DNA from 2 places in the Bradyrhizobium sp. AZCC 1719 genome. Region 2 is predicted to be linked to the other one. Evidence: riboswitches for the same ligand, from Rfam matches in the RefSeq annotation. Region 2 holds a riboswitch; the other holds the start of a gene.
What was found. Region 2 has a riboswitch for cobalamin ahead of metE (5-methyltetrahydropteroyltriglutamate--homocysteine S-methyltransferase). Riboswitches for the same ligand answer to the same signal wherever they lie in the genome.
Positions count from the first base shown of each region.

Region 1: another riboswitch for cobalamin. It lies ahead of V1292_RS10160 (TonB-dependent receptor); the one in region 2 lies ahead of metE (5-methyltetrahydropteroyltriglutamate--homocysteine S-methyltransferase).

Region 1 covers NZ_JAZHRU010000001.1:2,147,892-2,151,300, forward strand. Annotated here, with positions in the region: gene V1292_RS10160 (TonB-dependent receptor) at 1-1,296, opposite strand, end outside; cobalamin riboswitch at 1,410-1,607, opposite strand; gene V1292_RS10165 (FecCD family ABC transporter permease) at 1,742-2,785, shown strand; gene V1292_RS10170 (ABC transporter ATP-binding protein) at 2,782-3,409, shown strand, end outside.
Region 2 covers NZ_JAZHRU010000001.1:2,609,360-2,612,768, forward strand. Annotated here, with positions in the region: gene metE (5-methyltetrahydropteroyltriglutamate--homocysteine S-methyltransferase) at 1-1,262, opposite strand, end outside; cobalamin riboswitch at 1,377-1,590, opposite strand; cobalamin riboswitch at 1,724-1,941, shown strand; gene V1292_RS12350 (ribonucleoside-diphosphate reductase subunit alpha) at 2,056-3,409, shown strand, end outside.

The sequences.
Region 1 (3,409 bases), 460 kb from region 2:
GCCGCGATCTTGGTGGAAGGTGGCATCGTAATAATCGATTCCGGTCAGAATCGACGACGGAATTCCGAATATCGTATTCTTGACGCTCAGCCGCGGCGTTATCGACCAGGTCAGCAAATTCGCATCGACGTAAGTGGATGCGAAACTGGAGCCCGGGTTCGTGCCAAAGAATCCTAATTGCTGCTTTTTTTCCCGCACGCCGCCGTCGACGATGAGTTCCGCGCCGTTCCAAAGCGATTTGGTGAAGCCGGCCGTGGCGCTGGCGCCCTGCTTGTTGGCATAATCGAAGGGCGTGCCGGTGCCTCTGCGGTCAGTGGCCAGTTCGTCGAGTCCGATGGAAGGCTGAACGAAGCGGCCGCCGGGGAGGCCCAGCTTTTGATCGTCGCCCGATAAGGTCAGGAATGCGGTGAGGCCAGGGGTGGTGTAGTTGATGTTGCCGATGCCGTTGCGCTGATCGAGCGCGTTGTTCACCCGGTATCCATCGGACTTGACGCCGTTGCCATAGAACGAGGCTGACCATGGGCCCGAGTTCAACGCAGTCGAAACAGAGGCCATACGCTGGTTGAAGGACCCAACTCCGGCTTCGCCGCGGATCGAGACCGGCGGACCGCCGACGCCGGTCTTGGTGACGATATTGACGACGCCGCCGATTGCGTTGTCGCCGTAAAGCACTGCGCCGCTGTTGCCCCTGGTGATCTCGATGCGTTCAATTGACTGAAGCGGGATAGTTGAAAGATCGACGCCGGCCTTGTCGATGTCGTTGAGCCGGCGGCCGTTGATGAGAACAAGCGTGTTGTTGGTGGCGAACGCGCCGAACCCGCGGACGTCGACCGTGGTCCCGGCGCCGTTCACGCCGCCGTACAGGTTGGTCAGTTGCACGCCCGGGGTTTGCGCGATGATCTCCTGCACGGTTTGCGCCGGCGAGTGCGCGATGTCCTCAGCCGTGATCACGGTCGAAGATGTTCCGACGATGCCGGAGAATTGCCGGCCGCCAGCTCCGCCCACACCTTGCGAAACGCTTTGCGATGGGACGTTCGAGCCGGTCCCCGCTGCGGGTCTCGTGCCGCTCGATGGCGCAGCCGCCGGCACGACGCGGCGCGAGGTCGATGGTTCATCGTAGGTCGGTTTGGCGCGCGTCCTGTTCTGGTCTCCGGGCGAGGTGACCTCGATCGGCGGCAATTGTTCGGACGCCGGCGTCTGCGCCTCTGCGCCGGAAATGCCGAGCGATACGATCGGTATGAGAAAGCTGGAAGCAAGCCAGACGCGCCGCCGCGTGGCTGTGTTGGTGAAAGACATGACTTGGACCTCGGTATGACGTCAGTGGCACGTCACAGCGAACCAAGTCTCACCATGTGCTTTGAGCAGCTCAGGTGAAGCTAATGTCTGTACTCCCCGACCGACATCTTCGCGTGTGACCACGGCTGACGGCAGGTCTCCTGGCTCGCGGGTCGTTACCCATCGTCGCCTTCCCAGGACCGAGATGCCCAGTGGCTCATGACGAAGGATTCGCCGCTTACAGTTGCGGGGGCAGCCGCGGAATTGGGGGATTTCCCCGCACCGCATTCCCTTTTGATCCCCAAACGGGAACCGTCGGGAACTATGGTAGAAGTTTGTCAAAGTCCGAGTCAATGCGCCCCGGGGCGTCCGGCGATCCTCACTGGACGAGTGCGCTATTTTTGCCGCATGAGCACGTCTGCCCGCCACCTGTACCGGGGCGGGTAAACCTGCTTTAGGACGATCGATGAGTGTTGAGGCCGTAACCCTGACCAATGAGGAAGCCGCGCGCCGGCGGATCGGCGCGACGGCAGCCCTTGCTGCCCTCGTGGTGCTCTTGACGCTGATCTCGCTCGGCATCGGTCCGGTGCGGCTGTCGCCGCTTGCGGTGGCGGAAGCGCTGTTCGGCGGCGGCAGCGAGGTGGCGCAGGTGATCGTGCGGGAGATCCGCCTGCCGCGCATGCTGCTGGCGCTGGCGATCGGTGCCATTCTCGGGCTGTCAGGCGCATCGCTGCAAGGTTTGCTCCGCAATCCGCTGGCCTCGCCCTCGCTGTTCGGCGCGCCGCAATCGGCCGCGTTCGGCGCAGTGCTGGTGATCGCGCTCGGGCTGGCCGACGTCCGCTCCTATGCGCTCCCGGTCGCCGCGATCGTCGCGGCGTTTGCTTCGGTGTTCGTGCTGCTTTCGATCGCCGGCCGCAACGCGGGTTTGCTGATCCTGATTCTGTCGGGGCTGGCGATTTCGAGCTTTGCGGGGGCCGCCACCGCCCTGGTGATGAACCTCTCCAGCAATCCGTTCGTGGTGCTGGAGATCGCATTCTGGCTGCTCGGCTCGCTGGAGGACCGCAGCTTTCAGCATGTGATGCTGGCGTTTCCCTTCATCATTGCCGGCGCGCTGATGCTGTTCAGCCAGCGCCATGCTTTTCGGGCGCTGGGCCTGGGCGAGGAAACCGCGCAGAGCCTTGGCGTCGATGTCGGGCGTCTACGGCTGTTCGTGATTTCGGGCGTCGCGCTCGGTGTGGGCGGCGCGGTCGCCGTCACCGGCACCATCGGTTTCATCGGCCTGGTCGCGCCGCATCTGATGCGGCCGTTGATCGGCCACGATCCCGGGCGGCTGTTGGTGCCGAGCGCACTCGCAGGCTCGGCGCTATTGCTAGCTGCCGATATTGCGGTGCGCATCATTCCCTCGACGTCGGACATCAAGGTCGGCGTGCTGACCTCGATCATCGGCGTGCCGTTCTTCCTCTATCTGATCATGCGCGAACGCCGCGCGCTCGGCGGAGGCGTCGCATGAGCGAGGCCGCGCTGCTGATCGCAAGGAGACTCGGCGTGCGGCTCGCCGGCCGCGTCGTGCTGAAGGACGTTTCGCTGGCGCTATCGGCGGGACACCTGGTGGCGCTGGTCGGCCCGAACGGCGCCGGCAAGACGACGTTGTTGCGGGCGCTGGCCGGGCTAATCCCCTCCGAGGGCGAGATCGCGGTCGGCGGCGATGCGCTGGCCTCGCTGCCGCTGCGCGAGCGCGCCAAACGTTTCGGTTATCTGCCGCAGGGGCATCTCGTGCATTGGCCGCTGCCGGCGCGCGATATCGTGGCGCTCGGCCGCTACCCGCATGGCGCAACCGATCCGGCGCGGCTGTCGCCGAAAGACGCCGAGGCCGTGCTGCGCGCGATGCAGGCGGTCGACGTGATGGAGTTCAGCGATCGCCGCGTCACCGAGTTGTCCGGCGGCGAGCGCAGCCGCGTGGCGCTGGCGCGTGCGCTCGCGGTGGAGGCGCCGATCATCCTGGCCGACGAGCCGACCGCCTCGCTCGATCCGCGGCACCAGATCGACGTCATGAAGAACTTGCGCGCGACCGCGGACAAGGGCGTGCTGGTCATCGTGGTGACGCACGATCTCGGGCTTGCTGCGCGGTTTGCCG
Region 2 (3,409 bases):
GTCGCCGCCTGATCCGATGCCTTCAGGCTGGCTTCGACTGCTCTGCGGTCATCGGCGAGTGCCGTTCCGAGCGTGGCCAGTTCCTCGAGCTTTTGTATCGAAAACGCCAGCCAGCTCTTGATTTCGGGATCGAGCCCGGTCTCCAGTGCCAGATCGATAGGGACATGCAGCAGCGAACAGGAGGGAGCGATCTGCACGCGATGCTTGCCAAGTTTGGCGATCACGGGCTCGAGCCGATCGAGAAGCCGGCTCAAATCCGCGCGCCAGATGTTACGGCCATCGATGATTCCGAGCGACAGCACGCGGTCATCAGGGAAGCCGGCAAGCTCGTCGATCTGCTCCGGCGCGCGCACGAGGTCGAGATGCAGGCCGGCGACGGGCAGGGATAGCGCGGTGTCGCGGTTGGCGCCGAGCCCGCCAAAATAGGTCGTCAGCATGATCTTGAGCTGCGGTACGGCGCTCGCGATCTCCGCATAGGCATAATGCAACGCCTGCTGGGCGACGATGTCGAGGTCGAGCACCAGACACGGCTCGTCGATCTGCACCCATTCCGCGCCCCGGTAGGCAAGTTCGCGGAGCACCTCGACGTAAACCGGCATCAAGCGATCAAGCAGGGACAGCGGATTGAAACCGGCATCCTTGCTCTTGGCGAGTTTGAGAAACGTGACGGGGCCGACCAGCACGGGGCGGGTTTGATAGCCCAGCGCCTTGGCTTCCTCGTATTCCTCGATCGGCTTGCGCGAGGCGAGAGTGAACTGCTGATCCTTCGCCAGTTCGGGCACCATGTAGTGGTAGTTGGTGTCGAACCATTTTGTCATCTCGAGCGCCGGCACGCCGTGCGCGGCGCCATGTCCGTGATGGGCATGGCCGCAGCTCGCCTCATGCGGCTTGCCTTGCGCGCCGCGGGCCATCGCGAAGTAAGTCGCAAGCGAGACCGACCCGCCGTTCCAGCGATAGATCTCCGGGATTGCGCCGACCATCACTGATGTGTCGAGCACCTGGTCGTAGAACGAGAAATCGTTCGACGGGATCACGCTGACGCCGAGCTTTTTCTGGCGCGCCCAGTTGGCGGCGCGAAGGCCGACGCCGGTTTCGATCAGCGCCTTCTCGTCGGTTGCGCCCGACCAGAAACACTCCAGCGCGAATTTCAGCTCGCGGCGCGGACCGATGCGCGGCGTGCCGAGGGAGGCAACGGAAAGTGAAGCAGTGGAGATGGTGGAAGAAGACGTAGCTTTGGAAGAAGTAGCATTGGAAGTAGACATTGGCTTAACCCCAAAAGTTGGGGGCAAAGGCCGAAGTGACACGTCTGGATTTTTCGCGGACGGCAGAGCGCGCGCGGAAAATCGCAACCGCACCACCGGGACACCCCGCCCGAGGACGTGTATGTTGTCGAGGCAGGTCTCCTGGCTCGCGGGTCAATGCTGCTGTCCGGCCTTCCCGAAACCTTGCGAGGTCTCAGTGACTTTGTTGGACAGCGGCTCGCCGCTTACAGTTGCGGGGGCAGCTCCGGCTTTGGCTTTTCGGCCGCACCGGCTTCCCTCTTAGCTTCGGAAGAACGTCTCCCGAAGAACCACGACGGGTCCACTTATCGGCAACGCGGCAGGCGCGTCAACTCGACGACATTCACCGGTGCGTTGTGATCGTTGTTCACAGCCAGAGGGTTCCGTCGCCGAAATTCTTGCACATCGCCCGCTCGCCCCATTGACAGCCGCATCCGAATAACACCAGATATAGCCGTCACGGTCCGCCATGGCCCAACACATGGTGGCTAAGAGGGAAGCCGGTGATCGCGCGAAAGCGCGAAAATCCGGCGCTGCCCCCGCAACTGTAAGCAGTGAGTTGCTCCCGAATCTTACGTCACTGATGCGGCATCGCATTGGGAAGACACGGGAACAACGGCGACCTGCGAGCCAGGAGACCTGCCGCGACACCGAAGAAAACGTCCACGGGCGGGGTGTCCCGGCGGCGCTTGCAGATTCGTGCCCGCGTTTTCGCGTGGGCTAAAGCTGTAGCGTCTTCAGACATCCGGCCCCAACACCATCACGGGGTCTCTTGATGTCACTCTCTCTCGATCGCGAAGCCAACGCCGCTCCATTCATCCGACTGCGTCCCGAATCGCTTGCCGCCTCGGAAGCGCAGCCGCCGATGCAGGTGATTCGCCGCAACGGAACGGTCTCGAAATTCGACGCGAGCAAGATTTCGGTGGCGATGACCAAGGCGTTTCTCGCGGTCGAGGGACATGGCGCGGCGGCCTCCCGCCGCGTGCATGAAATCGTCGAGCAACTGACCGCCGAAGTCGTCGGTGCGCTGTCGCGCCGGATGAGCGAGGGCCGCACCTTTCATATCGAGGACGTGCAGGACCAGGTTGAACTTGCCCTGATGCGCAGCGAGCATCACAAGGTCGCGCGCGCCTATGTGCTCTATCGCGAGGAACGCACGCGCCAGCGTGCCGGACAGGACGTGGCCAAGGCCGCCCCTCCATCGGGGAAGCCCTCGTTACGTGTCACGCTGGCCAGCGGCGCGCAGGTCCCGCTCGATATCGCGCGGCTGACGCTGATCATCGAAGAAGCCTGCACTGGTCTCGAGGGCGTCGGCGCCACGGCGGTGCTCGCCGAGACGCAGCGCAATCTCTATGACGGCATCAGCGAGGACGAACTGGCGCTGGCGTCGGTGATGGCCGCGCGCACGCTGGTGGAGCAGGAGCCGAACTACGCCTATGTCAGCGCGCGGCTCTTGCTCGACAAGCTGCGCACCGAGGTGCTGTCTTTCGTGCATGATACGCCGACCAGCGCGTCGCAGGCCGAGATGGCCGAGCGCTACGGCGAGTACTTTCCGGCCTATATCAAGGCCGGCATCAACGCCGAACTGCTCGATCCCGATCTGGCACGCTTCGACCTGAAAAGCCTTGCTGCCGCGTTGAAGCCGGAACGCGACCTGGCGTTCCAATTCCTGGGTCTGCAGACGCTGTACGATCGCTATTTCCTGCATGTGCACGGCAACCGGATCGAGCTGCCGCAGGCGTTCTTCATGCGCGTCGCGATGGGGCTGGCCGTCCGCGAGATCGACCGCGAGGCGCGCGCCATCGAGTTCTACGATCTGTTATCGTCGTTCGACTTCATGGCCTCGACCCCGACGCTTTTCAATTCCGGCACGCTGCGGCCGCAATTGTCGTCCTGCTTCCTCACCACCATCGCCGACGATCTCGACGGCATCTTCAAGTCGGTCAAGGACAATGCGCTGCTCGCAAAATATTCCGGCGGACTCGGCAACGACTGGAGCCGCGTGCGTGGGCTCGGCGCGCACATCAAGGGCACCAATGGCGAAAGCCAGGGCGTGGTGCCGTTTCTAAAGGTGGCCAATGACACCGCGATCGCCGTCAACCAGGGCGGCAAGCGCAAGGGCGCAGTCT